3 regions of the Bradyrhizobium brasilense genome follow, and region 3 is predicted to be linked to each of the others. Evidence: predicted binding sites of a transcription regulator. Region 3 holds the regulator's gene; each other region holds the start of a gene.
The links. The regulator PhoB, encoded in region 3, activates phosphate uptake and scavenging genes when phosphate is short. The targets are predictions, from matches to a motif close to TGTCATNNANCTGTCAT.
Positions count from the first base shown of each region.

Region 1: the regulator PhoB is predicted to act here: its motif matches at 2,368-2,384, upstream of QA635_RS25320 (acetoacetate decarboxylase).
Region 2: the regulator PhoB is predicted to act here: its motif matches at 3,355-3,371, upstream of phnF (phosphonate metabolism transcriptional regulator PhnF).

Region 1 covers NZ_CP121669.1:5,356,061-5,363,546, reverse strand. Annotated here, with positions in the region: gene QA635_RS25330 (acyl-CoA carboxylase subunit beta) at 1-1,052, shown strand, start outside; gene QA635_RS25325 (patatin-like phospholipase family protein) at 1,162-2,325, opposite strand; gene QA635_RS25320 (acetoacetate decarboxylase) at 2,567-3,349, shown strand; gene QA635_RS25315 (transporter) at 3,492-4,511, shown strand; gene QA635_RS25310 (carbohydrate porin) at 4,560-5,876, shown strand; gene QA635_RS25305 (MFS transporter) at 5,904-7,208, opposite strand; gene QA635_RS25300 (acetyl-CoA C-acyltransferase) at 7,450-7,486, opposite strand, start outside.
Region 2 covers NZ_CP121669.1:6,633,973-6,641,458, reverse strand. Annotated here, with positions in the region: gene phnD (phosphonate ABC transporter substrate-binding protein) at 1-621, shown strand, start outside; gene phnE (phosphonate ABC transporter, permease protein PhnE) at 705-1,589, shown strand; gene phnE (phosphonate ABC transporter, permease protein PhnE) at 1,586-2,434, shown strand; gene phnF (phosphonate metabolism transcriptional regulator PhnF) at 2,601-3,326, opposite strand; gene phnG (phosphonate C-P lyase system protein PhnG) at 3,455-3,916, shown strand; gene phnH (phosphonate C-P lyase system protein PhnH) at 3,921-4,529, shown strand; gene QA635_RS30990 (carbon-phosphorus lyase complex subunit) at 4,533-5,636, shown strand; gene QA635_RS30985 (alpha-D-ribose 1-methylphosphonate 5-phosphate C-P-lyase PhnJ) at 5,633-6,517, shown strand; gene phnK (phosphonate C-P lyase system protein PhnK) at 6,510-7,307, shown strand; gene phnL (phosphonate C-P lyase system protein PhnL) at 7,316-7,486, shown strand, end outside.
Region 3 covers NZ_CP121669.1:1,093,635-1,101,120, reverse strand. Annotated here, with positions in the region: gene QA635_RS04955 (Hsp33 family molecular chaperone) at 1-479, opposite strand, end outside; gene argF (ornithine carbamoyltransferase) at 692-1,618, opposite strand; gene QA635_RS04945 (aspartate aminotransferase family protein) at 1,618-2,826, opposite strand; gene QA635_RS04940 (GcrA family cell cycle regulator) at 3,315-3,827, shown strand; gene phoB (phosphate regulon transcriptional regulator PhoB) at 4,069-4,779, opposite strand; gene phoU (phosphate signaling complex protein PhoU) at 4,925-5,641, opposite strand; gene pstB (phosphate ABC transporter ATP-binding protein PstB) at 5,747-6,565, opposite strand; gene pstA (phosphate ABC transporter permease PstA) at 6,562-7,407, opposite strand; gene pstC (phosphate ABC transporter permease subunit PstC) at 7,412-7,486, opposite strand, start outside.

The DNA of each region.
Region 1 (7,486 bases), 4.3 Mb from region 3:
TGGTCGGTCTCGGGCTCGGCTCGGTCGCGGGCCTCGGTGCCGCACGGCTTGCCGCCACGCACTACTCGGTCATGACCAAGAGCTCCGCGATGTTCGTCGCCGGCCCGCCGGTGGTGAAGCGCCTCGGTCAGGATCTGACCAAGCAAGAGCTCGGCGGCGCCGACATCCAGACCCGCGCCGGCGCGATCGACCAGGCCGTTGAGACCGAGGAGGAGGCGTTCGACTATGCGCGGCGCTTCCTGTCCTATCTGCCGTCGTCGGTCTACGATCTGCCGCCGACCATTCCCTGCACCGACGATCCGGAACGCGCCGAGGAATCGCTGCTGAAGGCCGTGCCGCGCAACCGCCGGCAGGTCTACAAGATGCGACCGATCATCGATGCCGTCGTCGACAAGGGCTCGTTCTTCGAGGTCGGCACCAATTTCGGCCGCCCGATCATCACCGGATTGGCGCGGATCGAGGGCAGGGCGGTGCTGCTGCTCGCCAGCGATCCGTTCCACTATGGCGGCTCGTGGACCGCGGATGCCTGCCAGAAGGTGGTGCGCTGGGTCGACTTCGCCGAGACCTTCCATCTGCCGGTGGTCTATCTCATGGATTGCCCGGGCTTCATGATCGGGCTCGAGGCGGAGAAGACGGCGACCATCCGCCATGGCGTGCGGGCGATGGCGGCGGTCAACCAGAGCACGGTGCCCTGGTGCACCATCATCATCCGTAACGCCTTCGGCGTCGCCGGCGTGGTGCATCAGCCGGCCAACCGCTTCTCGATGCGCTATGCGTGGCCGTCGGCCTATTGGGGCTCGCTGCCGCTCGAGGGCGGCATCGAGGCGGCCTATCGCGCCGAGATCGATGCGGCCGCCGATCCCGCCGCCAAGCTGCGCGAGATCGAGGATCGCCTCAACAAGCTGCGCTCGCCGTTCCGCTCGGCCGAAAAGTTCTGGGTCGAGGAGGTGATCGACCCGCGCAAGACGCGCTCGCTGCTCTGCGAGTTCGCGCGCCTCGCCGAACCGGTCCGCAAGGCCGGGCCGCCGAGCAACATGTCGACGCGGCCGTAAGGCTCCTCGACCTCAACGCGTCATGCGCGGGCTTGACCCGCGCATCCATCGAATGAGTCATTCGAAGCGGGATGGATTGCCGGGTCAAGCCCGGCAATGACGACCTTGTCTACTCGGCTTCCCGATGCACGTCGTGGATCACGATGCCCATGCCGTTCTCGGGCATCTTGATCCATTCGCGCCGCTTCAACGAGCGCTTGGTGTCCTCGTGCCCGCTTACCCAATGCTCGCGCATCGAGGTGCCGGAGAATTCGTGATCCTTGGCGTCGCCCTCATAGGCCTTCTGCTGATAGATCAGCTGCAATAGCGTGATGCCCGGCAGCCGGGCGTTTGCCTTCTTGAGCTGGCGCTCCTCGTCCGACAGCTGATCGTCGGGGATCTTTCCCAGCGCATTGTGCAGGGCGGTGCGCAGATTGTAGGTCTTGCGATAGACGTCGGTGTTGTAGCGGGTGCGCGACGAATACATGATGTCCTTGTGCCGGGCCATCACGTCCTGGATGTCCCGCGGCAGCGCGCCGCGCGCCGAGAACAGGTCGACCTGGAACACCAGCGAGTTCATGTTGTCTTCCTGGTCGAGCAGATGCTGCAGCGGCGTGTTGGACACGATGCCGCCGTCCCAGAAATGATCGGTGCCGACCTTCACCATCGGCAGCGCCGGCGGCAGCGCGCCGCTCGCCATGATGTGCTCGGGGATGATCTCGTCATGGGCATTGTCGAAATAGATGAAGTTGCCGGAGAGCACGTTCACTGCGCCGACCGCGAAGCGTATCTTCTTGGAATTGATGCGGTCGAAATCGACCAGCTCGAGCAAGGACTCGCGCAGCGGCGTGGTGTCGTAGTAGCTGGTGGCGGTGCGCGCGCCGGCCTGGCTGAACCACGGATTGGTCTGGTGCGGGGTGAAGAAGCCGGGTTGTCCGAGCGTCGTCGTCAGCCATGAGCTGGTGAAATTGCGCGCCTTGCGGAAGATGTCGCCGTCCGGGGTGTAGTGCCAGATCTTGCGGCTGGTGATGCGATCCCAGAACGTGTGCAGCCGTTCCAGCCGCTTTTCGGGCGGATTGCCGGCGATGATCGCCGAGTTGATCGCGCCGATCGAGACGCCGCACACCCAGTCGGGCTCGATGTTGGATTCATGCAGCGCCTGATAGACGCCGGCCTGATAGGCACCGAGTGCGCCGCCGCCCTGCAGGACCAGGGCCACACGATCGCAGCCTTCCGGACGCCAGCCCGGCGTCGCGTGATCGATGTCGTCGAAATGCGGGGTTCGCGCGTCCATATCAGACACTCCAGAAATTCGCGGCGAGAATTCAGCGCGCCGATGACGCCGTGATGACAATTGCGGCGCCCGCGCACGGCGCATCCGGCATGCCCGCCTGCATGGTTAGCATTGGCCCCAGCAGCGCGACGCGGGTCACGCAAGCGTAACAGCGGTCATGCGCCTGACGGAAATTCCTCACATCGCTGTCAATCTCGGCCGCTAGCTTCCGCGCAAACTTTTCAAACAGGGGGTTATTGCGATGCGCAGGGAAGATCTGCTCAAGCTTCCGTCGATGCCGGCCGCCGGCCCGAGCTATCCCGCCGGTCCGTATCGCTTCATCGATCGCGAATTTCTCGTCATCACCTATGAGACCGATCCGGAGTTGATCCGCGCCGGCCTGCCCGAGCCGCTGGAGCCGATCGAGCAGGCGATCGTGCATTACGAATGGATCAAGATGCCCGACAGCTCCGGCTTCGGCAGCTACACCGAGTCCGGCCTCGTGATCCCCGCGCGCCTGCATGGCGAAGAGGTCAACTTCGTCTGCCAGATGTATCTCGACGATGATCCGCCGATCGCGGCCGGCCGCGAGATCTGGGGCTTTCCGAAGAAGTACGCTCATCCCAAGCTCGAGATCGTCAAGGACACGCTGACCGGCACGCTGGAATATGCCGGCCAGCTCGTTGCGATGGGCACGATGGGCTACAAGCACGAGAGCATGGCGGGCAATGGCGACGTCACCCGCGCGACGCTGTCGAAGACGCAAGTTAATCTGAAGATGATCCCCGGCGTCGACGGCCATCTCGAGGTCTGCCAGCTGGTCGCGATCAACTTGACCGACATCGTCGTCAAGGGCTCCTGGATCGGACCCGGCCGGCTTCACCTGGTGCCGCATGTCAATGCACCGGTCGCCGATTTCCCGGTCAAGCGTGTCGTCGGCGCGCACCACTTCCTCGCCGATCTGACGCTGCCGTTCGGCCGCGTCGTGCATGACTACAACAAGGAGGCTGCGGAGGCGGCGCCGACCGGCCTGGCCGCGGAGTAGGGCGGTCGCTGACATAAAACTGTAACAGGCGCGTCCTCCTATGTTGCGTCGAAGGGACGCGCTTGCTCAGCGTTGCGCGTGGGCGAGGTCTTGAACATGTCATTTCGCGCGGTTGCGTTATCGATTGCCTTGGGGGCGGGCCATGCTGGCTGATCCACCTCCCGCTCCGGTCGGGTCGCTGCTGACCCGCGAGGCCGTCCCTGGTCTGGTCTGGGTGTTCCGCCTGCATCACGACGGCCGTGCCGAGGCACTTCCGATCGATGCGCCGATCGAGCCGAGCCATGACGGAAGGCTGTGGCTGCACTTCAACCTGACCGACGTTCGCACCCGGGCATGGCTCGCCAACATGCACATCCCGCAGCTGGCGCGGGACCTCTTGCTGTCGAATGACAATTTCCAGCAGATCCACGTCGTCGACAATTGCGTCTACGGCGTGTTTTCCGATCTGGTGCGGGATGTCGACGCCGCCACCCGGGAGACCGGCTTTCTCCGCTTTGCGATGACCGAACGCCTCCTGGTCAGCGGCCGCCATCAAGCGCTGTGCTCCGCCGATGCGACGCGCCGCGTGCTCGAGGGCGGCCATCGCGTCGGCAGCGTCGCGGCGCTGCTGGAGAAGATCGTCGACGAGATCGCCGACACCATGGACCGCATGGCGGACAAGATCGGCACCGATATCGATGCGATCGAGGAGCGGGTGCTCGCCGAGGATACCGGATCGGAGCTGCGCAAGAATCTGAGCCGGATGCGCCGCACCTGTGTGCGACTGCATCGCCAGCTCGCCGGCCTGCGCGTGCTGTTTCACCGGCTCGAGCAGAAGAACACCGACGATCTCAGCCCGGCGCTGCGGCTGCAGGCCGGCAAGCTCGCGCAGCGGCTCGACGGTCTCGACCACGACATCGTCGAACTGCACGAGCGCAGCCGCCTGCTCGAGGAGGAGCTGCGCTTCAAGCTCGAGGAGGAGAGCAACAAGCATCTCCACGCATTGTCCGTCGTCACCATGATGCTGCTGCCGCCGACGCTCGTCACCGGCATCTTCGGCATGAACACCAAGGGATTGCCGCTGACCGATGTCGACAGCGGATTTCTGGTGGCCGCAGGCCTGTTGGCCGGGTCGGCGCTGCTGGCTTATCTGCTGATGCGGCGGCTCGGCATCGTCAAATAGCGCGAGCGCACCGCGGCATTCCCGATGTGCAGAGTTCTTTCCCGCGCGATGTTGGTGGCCGCGGCCCTCGCGCTCGGCGCGCCGGCGCATGCGGAGGACAAGCCCGTCGCCGACCGGATTGCGGATGCGCGGGCTGCGCTCGAGGAAGCCGGCTACCAGTTCAGCCTGACCTATATCGGTGAGGGGTTTTCCAACGTCTCCGGCGGCGTCAGCAACGGCGCGGCCTATACCGGCCGTCTCGATCTCGGCACCACCATCGACCTCGAGAAGGCGGTGGGCTGGACCGGCGCGACCTTCCACGCCAACATGTACCAGATTCACGGCGACGGGCTGTCGCGGAGCTATGTCGGCAACCTGTTCCTGGTATCCGGTGTCGAGTCGCTGCCGGCGACGCGGCTCTATGAATTCTGGATCGAGCAGAAGCTGCTCGGCGGCAAACTCTCGGTGCGCGTCGGCCAGCAGGGCTCGGACGTCGAGTTCATCGACAGCCAGTACGACGACATCTTCATCAATTCGGCGCTCGGCTGGCCCGGCATTGTCGGCACCATTCTGCCGGCCGGCGGGCCGTCGCCGCCACTCGCGGTGCCCGGCATCCGGATCAAGGCCAATCTGTCCGACCGCATCACCGCCTATCTGGCACTGTTCGACGGCTCGGCTTCGCCGCCGCAGGGGACCGACGATCCGCAGATATTGAACGCCCACGGGCTCAATTTCCGGGTCAACGATCCGCCGTGGTGGATCGGCCAGCTCAAATACAAGTTCGAGATCGGCGAGAGCCGGCTGCCCGCGACCATCACCGGCGGCGCCTGGTATCACATGGGCTCGTTCGCCGACCAGCGCTTCTCGGCCGACGGGCTGTCGCTCGCCGATCCCGACAGCTCCGGCGACACGCGATGGCTGCGGCGGGACAACGGCATCTTCATGGTCTATGAGCAACTGCTTGCGCGCGCCAGGCCGGACGCTGACAAGGGCGTCGCGTTCTTCATGCGCGCCTCGGTTAGCCCATCGGACCGCAACCTGATCAGCACCTATGTCGACGGCGGCTTCCTGTTCACCGGCTTCAGCGAGACCTATCCGGACGATCGGTTCGGCATCGCCGCGATCTATGCCAGGATTTCGGACGCCGCGCGTGCGCTCGACCGCGACACCCAGATCTTCACGGGCACGCCGTATCCGATCCGCGACTACGAGGCGATTCTCGAGATCACCTACCAGCACGTGGTGAACCCGAATTTCACCATGCAGCCGATGTTTCAATACATCGCCCATCCCGGCGGCGGCGCCGTCGATCCCAACGATCCGACGCAAACGCATCGGATCAAGGACAGCGTGGTGTTCGGGATGCGCACCATCCTGTCGTACTGACCGGCGCACGTCGCGCGGGAAGCGACCTCAGGCCGCGACCGGCTTCGGCTCCGCCACCGATTTCGGCTGCGGCCGCGCGATCGCCAGCGCGATCAGCGCGGCAAAGATGCACAGCGCACCGGCAATGAAGAACGCCGGCAGGTAACTTTGATAGATCGTGCGCGACAGTCCGGCGCCGAACGCGGCGGCGCCTGCGCCGAGCTGGTGGCCGGCGAAGATCCACCCGAACACCAGATTGGCGCGCTCGGCGCCGAAGCGCTGCGCGGTGAGGCGCACCGTCGGCGGCACCGTCGCGATCCAGTCGAGGCCATAGAACATCGCGAACAGCGACAGCCCGTAGAACGTGAAGTCGGAGAACGGCAGGAACAGCAGCGACAGCCCGCGCAGGCCGTAATACCAGAACAGCAGATAGCGGTTGTCGTAGCGGTCCGACAGCCAGCCCGAGACGATGGTGCCGAAGAAATCGAAGATCCCCATCGCGGCGAGCAGGCTTGCCGCCTGCACCTGCGGGATGCCGTAGTCGAGGCACATCGGGATCAGGTGGACTTGCACCAGGCCGTTGGTCGAGGCGCCGCAGACGAAGAAGGTCGCGAACAGGATCCAGAACACCGACGACTTCGCGGAATCGCGCAGCGTGCCGAGCGCGGCGGCCACGATCGGCGCATTGGCCGGCGGCGGCGCGGGAAGCGGCGCGGTGCCCTCGTCGCCGAACGGACGCAGGCCGACGTCGCTCGGCCGGTCGCGCATCACCATCAGCACGGCAAAGGCGGCGACGCCGAGCATGACGCAGACCAGCCCAAGCGCGACACGCCAGCCGTAGCGCTCGGTCAGTGTCGCAAGCAGCGGCAGGAAGGCGAGTTGGCCCGTCGCGACGCTTGCGGTGAGGATGCCGACCACGAGGCCGCGCCGCGCCACGAACCAGCGCGCCGCGATGGTCGCGCCGAGCACCAGCGCGGTCATCCCGGTGCCGATCCCGATCACGACACCCCATAGCAGGATGAGCTGCCAGACCTGGGTCATGGCGAGCGAGGCCAATAGACCGGAGACCACGATCAGCTGCGCCGCCAGCGTCACGTTGCGCAGGCCGTAGCGGTTCATCAGCGCGGCGGCAAACGGCGCCATCAGCCCGAACAGGATGAAGCGGATCGACAGCGCGGAGGAAATCTCGGCGGTGGACCAGCCGAACTCCTTCTGCAGGGGCACGATGAACACGCCGGGCGCGCCGACGGTGCCGGCGGAGATCAGCGCGGCAAGGAAAGTCACGGCCACCATCACCCAGCCGTAATGGATGTTGCGGCGGGCGAGGGCGGAAGCAAGCCAGTTCGAGATCATTGTGTTCCGGATCGATTGCGGTGAAAGCTTTGCGTGATGCGCAATATGGCACGGGGGAGCCATGGCTAAAATGACATAGTTCCCTCGTTTTCGGACTCAGGCGCCAGGCCGTCGTGCTGCCTCATGGACGCCTTTCATAACTAACCGTCATTGCGAGGAGCGAAGCGACGAAGCAATCCATCGTTCGGTTTGTGAAAAGAGATGGATTGCTTCGCTTCGCTCGCAATGACGGCATACCGGATCAGTGCGCGACCCGCTCGACCGCGATCGCGGTGGCT
Region 2 (7,486 bases), 3.4 Mb from region 3:
GACGCGTTCGCCAACGATATGAACGCCGACGGTTCGACCGGCTATTACTCGGTGTTCTTCGTCAAGGCGTCGAGCCCGTACAAGACCGTCGAGGACCTGAAAGGCAAGAATCTCGGCCTGGTCGATCCGAACTCGACGTCCGGCAACAACGTGCCGCGCTTCGAACTCAACAAGATGGGCATCGCGAACGCCGAAGGCTTTTTCGGCAAGGTCGTGTTCACCGGCAGCCACGAGAACGCCGTCCTGGCGCTGTCGCAGGGAACCGTTGATGTGGCCGCCAACCAGTGGACCAACGAGGACGATTCCACGCTCGCCCAGATGCTGACCAAGGGCATGCTGAAGAATGCCGACGGCTCGGCGATGAAGAAGGATGATTTCCGCATCATCCACAAGTCGGCGCTGATCATCAACGGCCCCTATGCGTACAACACCGATCTTCCGGAGGACCTGAAGGCTGCGATCGCAAAGGCCTTCTTCGACGCGCCGACCAAGGACAAGGCCGCCTTCGACCGTCTGTCGGACGGTCAGAAGAAGGGCTTCCATCCCGCCACCACCAAGGATTGGGACGGCACCATCGAGCTGATCAAGTTCGTCGACGGTTTGCGCAAGAAGGCGAGCTGATCGCACGCCTGACGTCACGAGGGCCGGGCGTATAGCCCGGCCCTTTCTCTCCACTCAACTCCGAACCGGACTGGCACGCGTCGATGGCGACCGCCGTATCCATTCTTCCAGCGCAGCAACTGGCGACGCTGGAGGACGCCTACCGCAAGTCCGTCGCACGCAAGCGGTTGAAGGCCGCGCTGGCGACGGCGGCATTCTGTGCGGTGCTGGTGATCGCGGCGTTCGGCGCGGAAGTGAACCTGCGCACGCTGTTCACCTATTTCGGCAATTTCGTCAGCTATTTCGATCGCATCCTGACGCTGGATTCCGGCGCGCGGGTCTGGACCGATCCCGCCGAATGGTTCTGGGGTTGGCATAAGTGGCTGAAGATGCTCGGCGAGACGATCCTGATCAGCTATGTCGGCACGCTGACGGGTGCGGTGCTCGCCTTCGCACTCAATTTCTTCGCGGCCCAGAATACCTCGCCCGGCCCGTGGGTACGTTTCACGATCCGCCGCCTGCTGGAATTCGCCCGCACCGTCCCCGGCATCGTGTTCGCGCTGATCTTCGTGATCGCGTTCGGCCTCGGGCCGATGGCCGGCGTGCTGGCGATCGCGATCCACACCACCGGGGCGCTCGGCAAGCTGTTCGCCGAGATCGTCGAGAATGCCGACATGAAGCCGGTCGAGGGCATCCGCTCCACCGGCGCGAGCTGGCTGTCCTGCATGCGCTTTGCCGTGCTGCCGCAGGTCTCGGCCGGCTATGCCAGCTATGCGCTGCTGCGCTTCGAGATCAACGTCCGCGAGGCGTCGGTGATGGGCTTCGTCGGCGCCGGCGGCATCGGCCAGGAGCTGGTGGTCGCGATCCGCAAGTTCTACTATTCCGACGTCAGCGCCATCCTCATCACCATCATCGTCACCGTCTTCATCATCGACATCTCGACCGGCTGGCTGCGCGGCCGGCTGTTCGGCAAGGAGACCCGTCGATGAGCCAGATGCCGAGGCCGGACACCGCGGAACTGCGCGCGAAGTACCCCGGCGTCTTCGAACGTCCCGCATCGGCACGGTTGGCGATGCCGGCCATGATCGTGGCGGCGCTCGCGATCTTCGTGTTCGGATTGGTTGATCTCGATTTCTCGCCGTCCAGGCTGATCGCGGGCCTCGGCCAGCTCGGCTGGATCACCATGCTGATGCTCCCGCCGAATCCGGGCTCGTCGTTCCCGCTCTACATGCAGGCGCTCGGCGAGACGCTGTCGATCGCGGTGCTCGGCACCACGCTTGCCGCGGTTTTGGCGCTCCCGGTCAGCCTGCTGGCGGCGCGCAACATCATCCCCTCGAACCTGATCCGCTTTCCGGTGCGCCGCTTCCTGGATTCGATCCGCGGCGTCGATACGCTGATCTGGGCGCTGGTCTGGATCAACGTCGTCGGCCTCGGCCCGTTTGCCGGCGTGCTGGCGATCATGGTGTCGGACTTCGGCGCGTTCGGAAAGCTGTTCTCCGAGGCGATCGAGGCCGCAGATCGCAAGCAGGTCGAGGGCATCCGCGCGTCCGGCGGCAACGCGCTGCACGAGATCCGCTTCGGCCTGCTGCCGCAGGTGTTGCCCGTGATCGCCGGGCAGGTGCTCTACTTCATCGAGTCGAATACCCGCTCGGCCACCATCATCGGCATCGTCGGCGCGGGCGGCATCGGCTTGCAGCTTGCCGAACAGATCCGCGTGCTGGAATGGCAGAAGGTGTCGTTCCTGATCCTGATGATCCTGATCGCGGTTGCCGCGATCGACTTCATCTCGAGCAAGCTGCGCTTTGCCATCATCGGGCAAAGGGCGGTGGTGTAGCTTCTCTTTCGCCTCTCCCCGCGCGCGGGGAGAGGCCGGAGTTTTCGCGTAGCGCAAATTCCGGGTGAGGGGACTCTCGGCGTACTCACAGCTTCCAGGATTCGCGGAGACAGCCCCTCACCCCGACCCTCTCCCCGCAAGAGCGGGGCGAGGGAGCAGAGAAAGATCAACCGTTCTCGACCAGAAACTCCACGCGCTCGGCGGCGAAGCGCGAGCGCTTGGTCACCAGCGGCTGGTCCAGCATGTCGACGTCGGTGGCGTCGACCACCAGCACCGGCCGTCCCAGCGGCAGGTCGAGCCGCGCGGCGTCGGTCGCATCGACGATCGCCGCGGTGATCCGGGTCGAGGCGCGGTGGTAGTCCTTGACGCCGTAATGCCCGAGCAGCTTCGTCATCGAGCGGACGTTGGCGAACACGCTGCCGGCATCGGGAAACCGCTCGGCCGACAGCCAGGTGGTGGAGACGCAGATCGGCGTCCGGTCGGCGAGCCGCACCGCTTCGATCCGGATCAGCGGCGCACCGATCTTCAGGCCGAGCTCGCGCGCGATCTCGCGATTGGCGGTGTCGCTGCTCGCATCGATCAGCTGGCCGCGCGGCTCGTGGCCGCCGGCGCCGACGATCTCGGAAAACCGCGTGCGTGAGCGCAAGGGATAGGCGAGGCGCTGGGCTTCGACATAGGTGCCGCTGCCGCGTTCCGCGCGCACCAGGCCGCGCTCGGCCAATGCGGCGAGCGCCCGCCGCACGGTGTGGCGGTTGACCCGGTACGTCTCGGCGATCTCCATCTCGCCGGGCAGCTTTTCGCCGGCGGCGAAGCGACCGTCAGCGATGCCGCGCTCGATGCCGTCGGCGACCTGCCGCCACAAGGCGACGCCGGAACTTTCCTGCATGCTCATGGCGCGGTGATACCAGAAATCTTTGGTTTGTCACGAAACAGTCATGGCGCTCCGCTATCAAGTTGTCTAGTATCATAGACAACTTGATGCAAGCAAGGTTGCCCAAAGGTTTGCCCATGAGTTCGACCATGAGTTCGACCGGACCAAACAGCAAACAGGCCCAGCGCAAGGCCGCGATGACGGTGCTGGCGCACGCCGCCGCTACGGACATCGCAGGCAGGCTGGCGGCGATCGCGCTGCCCGCGCATGAGAACCTGCGCGAGCCGGAAAACGGCCTTGTGATGCTGCGTGGGCGGATCGGCGGCGACGGTGCGCCGTTCAATCTCGGCGAGGCGACGGTGTCGCGCGCGGCGGTGCGGCTTGCGACCGGCGAGGTCGGCTTCGGCTACACGCTCGGCCGCGACGCGCGGAAGGCGCAGATGATCGCGCTGTGCGACGCCATGGTGCAGTCGGCGGAACTGTCCGGCGAGGTGGAGGCCAAGGTGATTGCGCCGCTGCGCGTCGCCATGAACGCCGAACGCGGCCGCAAGGCCGCTGAGACCGCGGCGACGCGGGTTGATTTCTACACGATGGTGCGCGGTGAGGGATGATGCAATGACGACGATTGCCGAAATGCCCGCGGGCTTTGCCGACAAGGTGCTGTCGGCGCAGTCGACTTTCCGTTCCGTGATGGATGCGATGGCGCGCCCGGGCAGCGTGCAGCGCGTCGCCGCTGACGTCGGAACGCCGGCCGGCATGATGCGCGGCTCGGCCGCGATCGCGCTGACGCTGTTCGATCACGACACACCGATCTGGCTCGACGCCGCGATGTCGGCAACGCCGGACGTCGCCCGCTGGCTGAAGTTTCACGCCAGCGCGCCGGTGATCACCGATTCCTCGATCGCGAGCTTCGCTTTGATCGGCGATGCCGCGAGCCTGCCGGCGTTCGATCGCTTCGCATTCGGCAGCAGCGAATATCCTGACCGGTCGACCACACTGATCCTGCAGGTCGACAGCCTGTCGCAGGGGCCGGCCTTCGAGCTGAAAGGACCCGGCATCGACGGCAGCGCCGTGCTGCAGGCGATGATCAAGCCGCGCGACCTGTTCCAGCGGCTTGCGATCAACGAAGCCCTGTTCCCGCGCGGCATCGATGTCGTACTGGTCCATGACGATGCCATTGTGGCGATCCCGCGCACCACGCGGCTGATCGCAAGCGGAGTGTGAGCGATGTATGTAGCCGTCAAGGGAGGCGAGCGCGCCATCGAGAACGCCCATCGGCTGCTCGCGCATGAGCGGCGCGGCGACCGCGAGGTGCCTGAGGTGACGCTGGCACAGATTTCCGAGCAGCTCGCGCTTGGTGTCGATCGCGTGATGACCGAAGGTTCGCTCTACGATCGCGAGCTCGCGGCGCTCGCGATCAAGCAGGCGCGCGGCGACATGATCGAGGCGATCTTCCTGGTCCGCGCCTTCCGCGCCACGCTGCCGCGCTTTGGCGCCACCGAGCCGGTCAACACCGGCGAGATGCAGGTGCGGCGGCGGATCTCCTCGACCTTCAAGGACGTTCCAGGCGGCCAGATCCTGGGGCCGACCTTCGACTACACCCATCGCCTGCTCGATCCGCAGCTCGCGGAAGGCTTTGTGCCGGAGCAGCCGGCGACCGCGGACGCCTCGCAGGCCGCCACGCCGCGGGTGACCGACATTCTCGGCCGCGATGGCCTGATCGAATCCTCGCCGCAGGCAGATAGCGACACGCCGGTCGGCGACCTCACGCGCGAGCCGCTGAGCTTTCCGGCCGACCGCGATTTGCGGCTGCAGAATCTGGCGCGCGGCGACGAGGGCTTCCTGCTCGCGCTCGGCTACTCGACGCAGCGCGGCTACGGCCGCAATCACCCGTTCGCCGGCGAGATCCGCTTCGGCGAGGTCGAGGTCGAGTTCTTCGCCGAGGACGCGGGCTTTGCCGTGCCGCTCGGCTCGATCGAATTGACCGAGTGCCAGATGGTCAACCAGTTCAAGGGCTCGACGACCGAGGCGCCGTGCTTCACCCGCGGCTATGGCCTCGCCTTCGGGCAGAGCGAGCGCAAGACGATGTCGATGGCGCTGGTCGATCGCGCGCTGCGTGCACGCGAGCTCGGCGAGGAGGCGGCGGCGCCGGCACAGGACGAGGAGTTCGTGATGTCGCACTCCGACAATGTCCAGTCGACCGGCTTCGTCGAGCATCTCAAGTTGCCGCACTATGTCGACTTCCAGTCCGAGCTCGGTCTCTTGCGCAAGCTGCGGCAGGAATTCGCCGAGGCCAATCAGGCCCTCGAACTGCAGGAGGCCGCGGAATGAACGCGCCGACGTACAACTTCGCCTATCTCGACGAGCAGACCAAGCGGATGATCCGCCGCGCGATCCTCAAGGCGATCGCGATCCCCGGCTATCAGGTGCCGTTTGCGAGCCGCGAGATGCCGATGCCCTATGGCTGGGGCACCGGGGGCGTGCAGGTGACGGCCGCGATCCTCGGTCCCGACGACGTGCTGAAGGTGATCGACCAGGGCTCGGACGACACCACCAACGCGATCTCGATCCGCAAGTTCTTCGGCAAGACCGCCGGTGTCGCGACCACGACCTCGACCACGGACGCGACCGTGATCCAGACCCGGCATCGCATTCCCGAGGCCTCGCTGCATGCCGGGCAGGTGCTGGTCTATCAGGTGCCGATCCCCGAGCCGCTGCGCTTCCTCGAGCCGCGCGAGACCGAGACGCGGCGCATGCATGCGCTCGCCGAATACGGGCTGATGCACGTCAAGCTCTACGAGGACATCGCGCGCTTCGGCCATATCGCCACCGCCTACGCCTATCCGGTGAAGGTGAACGCGCGCTACGTGATGGATCCGTCGCCGACGCCGAAATTCGACAATCCGAAGATGGACAATTGCGCGGCGTTGCAGCTGTTCGGCGCCGGCCGCGAGAAGCGCATTTACGCGATCCCGCCCTACACCACCGTGGTGTCGCTGGACTTCGAGGATCACCCGTTCACGCGCTACCGCTTCAACGCGCCCTGCGCGCTGTGCGGCGCCGACAATTCCTATCTCGACGAGATCGTCACCGACGACAGGGGCGGGCGGATGTTCGTCTGCTCCGACACGGACTTCTGCGAGCAGCGCCAGGCCGCCGGCCATCACGGCACCGAGAGCGCAGCGCCGCACAAGGAGAAGGCCCATGTCTGAGCTCTCGAGCCTCGACAACGACGAGCCGTTGCTGGTGGCCGAGGGGCTTGCCAAGAACTATGGCCGGCTTGCGGCCTGCCGCGACGTCTCGTTCGCGCTCTATCCCGGCGAGGTGCTGGCGATCGTCGGCGAGTCCGGCTCGGGCAAGTCGACGCTGCTGCAGCTGCTCTCGGCGCAGCTCGCGCCGAGCGCCGGCCGGGTGTGCTATCGGATGCGCGACGGCCTGCTGCGCGATCTCGCTGAACTCGGCGAGGCCGAGCGGCGCTTCCTGTTCCGCACCGACTGGGGCTTCGTGCACCAGGATCCGGCGCAGGGCCTGCGCATGGGCGTCTCGGCCGGCGCCAATGTCGGCGAGCGGCTGATGGCGGTCGGCTGGAATCATTACGGCCGCATCCGCGACACCGCGTCGACCTGGCTGGAGCGGGTCGAGATCGATACCGGCCGCATCGACGACGCGCCGAAGACCTATTCCGGCGGCATGCGGCAGCGGCTGCAGATCGCCCGCAACCTCGTCACCGAGCCGCGGCTGGTGTTCATGGACGAGCCGACCGGCGGCCTCGACGTCTCGGTGCAGGCGCGTTTGCTCGACCTGATGCGCAACCTCGTCAGCGAGCTCGGGCTTGCGGCGATCGTCGTGACCCACGATCTTGCGGTGGCGCGCTTGCTCTCGCATCGCGTGATGGTGATGAAGGGCGGCCGCGTCATCGAGACCGGCCTCACCGACCAGGTGCTCGACGATCCGCGCGAGCCCTATACGCAGCTACTCGTTTCCTCGATTCTTCCGCCATGAGCGTGCCAATGACTGCGATGATCGAACTTGCCAACGCCGAGAAGACCTTCACCATGCATCTGCAGGGCGGCGTCGAGCTGCCCGTGGTGCGCGGCGTCTCGTTCCACGCCGATCCGGGTGAGTGCGTGGTGCTGTCGGGCCCGTCGGGCGCCGGCAAATCCTCCATCCTGAAGATGATC
Region 3 (7,486 bases):
TCCAGGCCGCCGCCGTCGAGCGCGACCAGTCCCTGGTAGCGGCTGGTGTTAGAGCCCTGATCGATGGTCATCGCAAGGTGGCCCTTGCCGAGCAGCTCGCCCGAACTCTGGCCATTCTTGAGGCGCGATGCGTCGTAGCGCGCATAGGCGCGCAGCCGGTCGGGCGCCTGGAAATCGACAATCAGGAGCGAGACCGGACCTTCGGTCCGGGTCTGCAGGATGAAGCGGCCCTCGAACTTGACCGACGAGCCGAGCAGCGTGGTGAGCACGATCGCCTCGCCGAGCAGCTTGCCGACCGCGGGCGGATAATCGTGCTTGTGCAGGATCTCGTCGAGCGCGGGGCCGAGCCGGGTCAGCCGGCCGCGCAGGTCCAGCGCGCCGACCTCGAAGGCCAGCACGGCATCATCGACCGGAACCGCTGAGGGCGCGCGAACCGGCGCCTCGGGCGTGATTTTGATGTCGGGGGATTGTGAAACCATGGCGCTCTATCTGGGGTCTCGGACCATGAAATAAAGGGGTTCACTAACGCGGATATCTCCGTCGAGGCGGACATCTCCGTCGTCCCTGCGAAAGCAGGGACCCATAACCACAAGACTCTGTCATGACACAAGGCGTCTCCCCTTGTGCCTTTTTCACGGGCCGCGGCGTATGGGTCCCGGCTCAAGGCCGGGACGACGGCATTGAATGGGCGTTACGCGACCGCGTCGAAACACCAGGCCAGAATGCCCTTCTGCGCATGCAGGCGGTTTTCCGCCTCGTCGAACACCACGGATTGCGGCCCGTCGATCACCTCGTCGGTGACCTCCTCGCCGCGATGCGCGGGCAGGCAGTGCATGAACAGTGCGTCCGGCTTGGCGAGCGACATCAGCTTGGCATTGACCTGATAGGGCCGCAGCACGTTGTGGCGGTGCTCGCCCTCCTTGTCGCCCATCGACACCCAGGTGTCGGTGACGACGCAGTCGGCGCCGCGCACGGCGGCTTCCGGATCGGTGCCGAGCATGATCCGCGCGCCGGTCGCCTTGATCCAGTCGCGCATCGGCTTTTTCGGCGAGAGCTCCGGCGGGGTCGCGACATTGAGCTGGAACTTGAACCGCTCGGCGGCATGCGCCCAAGAGGCCAGCACGTTGTTGTCGTCGCCGGTCCAGGCCACGATCTTGCCCTCGATCGAGCCGCGATTTTCCTCATAAGTCATGAGGTCGGCCATCACCTGGCAGGGATGCGAACGCCGGGTCAGGCCGTTGATGACGGGAACGGTGGCGTGCGCCGCGAGCTCGAGCAGCGCGTCATGGTTGAGGATGCGGATCATGATCGCATCGACATAGCGCGACAGCACGCGCGCGGTGTCGGCGATGGTCTCGCCGCGGCCGAGCTGCATCTCGGCACCGGTCAGCATGATGGATTCACCGCCGAGCTGGCGCATGCCGACGTCGAACGACACCCTTGTGCGGGTCGACGGGCGCTCGAAGATCATCGCCAGCGTCTTGCCTTCGAGCGGCTTCCTGCCCTTCTCATGCGCCTTCAGCTTCGCCTTCATGGCGGCTCCGGCGGACAGCATGTTGCGCAGCTCGCCGAGCGGCAGCTCGTTGATATCGAGGAAGTGACGGACCGGCTTGCTCATTATCCAGCCGCCTTCTTCGGCTGCGCCGCCGACAGCACAGAGCAGGCGCGCTCGAGCGCGGTGATCGACTGGTCGATCTCGGCCTCGGTCACGATCAGCGGCGCCAGGAACCGCACCACATTGTCGCCGGCGCCGACAGTGAGCAGCTTCTCGTTGCGCAGCGCTGCGATCAGGTCGCCCGACGGCACCACCGCCTTGACGCCGATCAACAGCCCCTCGCCGCGCACCTCCGACAGCACGCCGGGATAGCGGTCGACGACGGAAGCGAGCTTCTGCTTGAGCAGCAGCGACATCTTCTGCACATGCTCGAAGAAGCCGGGTTTCAGCATGACGTCGAGCACGGCATTGGCGGCGGCGACCGCGAGCGGATTGCCGCCGAAGGTCGAGCCGTGCGAGCCGGGCGCCATGCCGGCCGCAGCCTGCGCGGTCGCCAGCACCGCGCCGATCGGGAAACCGCCGCCGAGCGCCTTGGCCAGCGACATCACATCCGGCGTGACGCCGGTGCGCTTGTAGGCGAACAGCTCGCCGGTGCGGCCCATGCCGGTCTGCACCTCGTCGAAGGCGAGCAGCAGGCCGTGCTCGTCGCACAGCGCGCGCAGCGCCTTGAAAAACGCCTGCGGCGCGGAGCGCACGCCGCCCTCGCCCTGCACCGGCTCGATCAGGATGCCGGCGGTGTGCGGGCCGATCGCCTTCTTCACCGCCTCGATGTCGCCATGCGGCACCTGGTCGAAGCCGTCCATCGGCGGGCCGAAGCCTTCGAGATATTTCGCCGAGCCGGTCGCCGCCAGCGTGCCCAGCGTGCGGCCGTGGAAGGCGCCCTCGAAGGTGATGATGCGGTAGCGCTCGCCATGGCCCTTGGAGAAGTGATAGTGGCGGACCAGCTTGATCACGCCCTCCATCGCTTCGGCGCCGGAATTGCAGAAGAACACGAAGTCGGCAAAGCTCTGCTCGCACAGCCGCGCGGCAAGCGCCTCGCCGTCCGGGCTCTTGAACAGGTTCGACATGTGCCAGAGCTTGGTCGCCTGTTCCTGCAGCGCCTTGACCAGATGCGGATGCGCATGCCCGAGCGCGTTGACCGCGACGCCCGAGGTGAAATCGAGATAGCGGTCGCCGTTGGTTGCGATCAGCCAGGCGCCCTCGCCGCGCTCGAAGCCGAGATCGACCCTGGCGAAGACGGGGAGCAGATGCGACGTGGCAGCGTTGGTCATGGCGTTCACTGACGGTTTTTAAGCCGACAATTGCCGCTGCGCCTTGACGCCAGCGCAGCAACGGCCAGCTTCGGAAAACAAAACGGCCGCCTTTGCGGGCGGCACGTGGCGGGCATTCTATGCTGCGGTCGGTAGGTGTCAATCGCCACGAAGTGGCCTTCCTGCAATGCGAAACGAGCGCAATCCGGAGCATTCCGGTGCGGTGGAAAAGCCTCATCGCGATGCTTAACTGTGCGGGAACATGTGGACGCACGACCGCGGACTCTTGCGCCAGAGTCACGCCATATTGTAGCGTTTGGCCTGTCGGGTACGACATCTCGTGCGGCGGTACTGGACCCTCTAAGTAGCCTTTGTGTCTCGCGTAAACGTTCGGGCGCAACACCGTGCCCGGCGAGGGCTAAGGGATTCTGGCCGCAGGGATATTTGTCCAGATTGGCTCGCAGCGCCGCTCCAATGATTGGCCGGCGCTACGCGAAGGGAAGAATGCGATGACTGTATTGACCTGGTCCGACGATCGCGTCGAGCAGCTGAAGAAGCTCTGGGAGTCCGGCCTGTCGGCCAGCCAGATCGCGGCGGAACTTGGCAATGTGACGCGAAACGCCGTGATCGGCAAAGTGCATCGGCTCGGCCTCTCCGGCCGCGCCAAGGCACCCTCCACGGCCGCGCCGCGTCAGCGCAAGGCCCGCCCGGCCCAGCACATGATGCGGGTGACGCGTCCGGTTTCGCGGGGCAACACCGCGCTGGCGCACGCCTTCGAGGTCGAGATGGAGCCCGATCCGATCTCCTACGACAATGTGGTGCCGATGAGCCAGCGGCTGTCGCTGCTCGAGCTCAACGAGGCCACCTGTCACTGGCCGGTCGGCGATCCCTCGAGCCCGGAATTCTTCTTCTGCGGCGGAAAGGCGCTCGCCGGCCTGCCCTATTGCGCGCATCACTCGCGCGTCGCCTACCAGCCCGCCGCCGATCGCCGCCGGCCGTCGGCGAAACCGCAGATCAAGTGAGCACTCGGGAAAACGACGGAAGACCTCAAAAACAAATCCCCGCGAAAGCGGGGATTTTTTTGTGTGATGCGTAGCCCATTACATCACCGGCGTCGTCCCGGCGAAAGCCGGGACCCATAACCACTAATGCGTGTTGTTAGAAAGCCGTCTGGCCGCGTGCCGATTGCGCTGGCCGCGGCGTATGGGTCCCGGCTTTCGCCGGGACGACGCCGTGTTGCGGTTTATGAATGCCGCATGGCCGTTACGGCTGCGGCTCGGCCTTGGCAAAGCGGTCGTCGAGCGCGTAGCCGGCGCCGCGCACGGTGCGGATCGGATCCTGCTCGCGGCCCGGATTGAGCAGCTTGCGCAGGCGGCCGATATGCACGTCGACGGTACGCTCATCGATGTAGATGTCGCGGCCCCAGACGCTGTCGAGCAGTTGCTCGCGGCTGAACACGCGGCCGGGATGCTCGAGGAAGAATTCGAGCAGGCGATACTCGGTCGGCCCGAGATCGATCGGACGGCCCGAGCGCGCCACGCGGCGCTTCTCGCGGTCGAGCTCGATGTCGCCGTAGGTCAGCACGGTCGCAAGCCGCTCCGGGCTGGCGCGGCGCAACAGGCCCTTCACCCGCGCCAGCAGCTCCGGCACCGAGAACGGCTTGACGATGTAATCGTCCGCGCCGGTGGCAAGCCCGCGCACGCGCTCGCTTTCCTCGCCGCGCGCGGTCAGCATGATGATCGGAAGCTGCTTGGTCTCGGGCCGCGCCCGCAGGCGGCGGCACAGTTCGATGCCGGACAGGCCCGGCAGCATCCAGTCCAGCACCACGAGGTCGGGAACGCGCTCCTTCAGCCTTGTATCCGCATCGTCGCCGCGCCCCACCGTCTCGACATCGTAGCCTTCCGCATCGAGATTGTAGCGCAACAGCGTCGTCAGCGCTTCCTCGTCTTCGACTACCAGAATGCGTGCGCTCATCGGTTTAAGTTCTTTCTCTGTGGTGATCCGTTGCCCAGACGCAAACCGAAACGCTTACTTCCTTGAGCATAGTCCCCGCGGAAACGATTTGTCGCGAGGATCATCCAGTTTCGCTCTTGCCGGTTCCGTGCTTGCCGATCATGCCTCAGTTGCCCGGCACCGTGGTGGCAAAAGTGGTCATGTCGCCCTTCGGGCGCTTGTCGGTGATCTGCTGGCCCTCGATCATGTAGAACACGGTCTCGGCGATATTGGTGGCGTGATCGCCGATCCGCTCGATGTTCTTGGCGCAGAACATCAGATGGATGCAGAACGAGATGTTGCGCGGATCTTCCATCATGTAGGTGAGCAGTTCGCGGAACAGCGAGGTGCAGATCGCATCGACCTCCTCGTCGCCCTTCCAGACGTTCATCGCCGCCGGCAGGTCGTGCGCGGCATAGGCGTCGAGCACCGACTTGACCTGCGACAGCACGAGGTCGGTCATGTGCTCGAGGCCGCGGATCAGCTTCAGCGGCTGGAAATCGCTCTCCAGCGCCGCGACGCGCTTGCCCATGTTCTTGGCGAGGTCGCCGATCCGCTCGAGATCGGTGGCGACGCGCATCGCGCTGACGATCTCACGCAGGTCGATCGCCATTGGCTGGCGGCGCGCGATCGTCAGCACCGCGCGCTCTTCGATGTTGCGCTGCAGATTGTCGATCTCGATGTCGGCGGCGACCACGCGCTTGCCGAGCGCGACGTCGCGACGGATCAGCGCGTCGACCGACTCGGTAATCATCCGTTCGACCAGGCCGCCCATCTCGGCGACCAGGCGGGTCAACTCCTGCAGGTCGCTGTCGAATGCCTTGGCGGTATGTTCAGAAGCCATCGCTTGTCTCCCTCAACCATGATCCCGGGGATCATGGTTTCGTGTCCTGAATTTTAGCATGACCTGATCGGAAACCGGTTTCCACTTTTCCGGATCATGCGCCGGTCAACCGAACCGGCCGGTGATGTAGTCCTGGGTGCGCCGATCGCTCGGTGAGGTGAAGATCTTGTTGGTGTCGTCGAACTCGATCAGCTCGCCGAGATACATGAAGGCGGTCTTGTCGGAGACGCGCGCCGCCTGCTGCATGTTGTGGGTGACGATCGCGATCGTGTAGTCCTCGGAGAGCTCCTGGATCAGTTCCTCGACCTTGGCGGTCGAGATCGGGTCGAGCGCCGAGCACGGCTCGTCGAACAGGATCACCTCGGGGCGCACCGCCACGGTGCGCGCGATGCACAGGCGCTGCTGCTGGCCGCCGGAGAGCGACAGGCCGGAGGCGTTCAGCTTGTCCTTGACCTCGTTCCACAGCGCGCCGCCGCGCAGCGCCTTCTCGACCCGGTCGTCCATCTCGGACTTCGAGATCTTCTCGTAGAGGCGGATGCCGAAGGCGATGTTCTCGTAGATCGTCATCGGGAACGGCGTCGGCTTCTGGAACACCATGCCGACCCGCGCGCGCAGCAAGTTGAGGTCGAGCTTGGGGTCGAGAATGTTGGTCTGGTCCAGCATCAGCTGGCCGACCGCGCGTTGGCCCGGATACAGGTCGTACATCCGGTTGAAGATGCGCAGCAGGGTCGACTTGCCGCAGCCGGACGGGCCGATGAACGCCGTGACGCGGTTGGTGCCGAGCGTCAGGTTGATGTTCTTCAGCGCGTGGTGCTCGCCGTAATAGAAGTTGAGATTGCGCACCGTGACTTTCGGCGGCGCTTCCGGCAGCGGAACCTGCGGAATGTGGCCTGCGGCAGTCGTGGAGACGGAAAGCTCGGTCATTTTGCGGCCCTTTCGGCACCAAGGATACGCGCGCCGATATTCAACGCGAGCACGGTGAATGTGATGAGCAGCGCACCGCTCCACGCCAGCTCTTTCCAGTAGGCGTAGGGGCTCTGCACGAAGTTATTGATGGTCACCGGCAGGTTGGCCATCGTCTTGGTCAGATCCAGGCTGAAGAACTGGTTCGACAGCGCGGTGAACAGCAGCGGCGCGGTCTCGCCGGCGACGCGGGCGGTCGCCAGCAGCACACCGGTGATCAGACCCGATCGCGCAGCACGATAAGCGATCCGCTTGATCACCAGCGAACGCGGCAGGCCGAGCGCGGAGGCGGCCTCGCGCAGCGGATTGGGCACCAAGAGCAGCATGTCCTCGGTGGTGCGCAGCACGACCGGGATCACGATCACCGCGAGCGCAAGGCTGCCTGCGATCGCAGAGAAGCCGCGCATCGGCACCACCACCGCACCATAGATGAACAGGCCGATGATGATCGAGGGCGCGCTGAGCAGGATGTCGTTGATGAAGCGGATCACCGAGGTCAGCTTGTCGTGCTTGCCGTATTCGGCGAGGTAGGTGCCGGCGAACAGGCCAAGCGGCGCGCCGATGCCGACGCCGATCACGGTCATGATGACCGAGCCGACGATGGCGTTGAGCAGCCCGCCTTCGGTCGAGCCGGGCGGCGGCGTGTTCTGGGTGAACAGCTGCACGCTGAGGCCGGCAAGGCCGTTATAGAGCAGCGTGATCAGGATCAGCGCCAGCCAGGTGACGCCGAACAGCGCCGCACCGACACAGAGTGCGCGGATGACGATGTCGCTGCGGCGGCGGGATTTGTAGATCGGGTTCATGGCGTTACTTCCCCGCCTTCTTTTCAAGCCGCATCAGCATCAGCCGCGCGCCGGCGAGCACGAAGAAGGTCAGCACGAA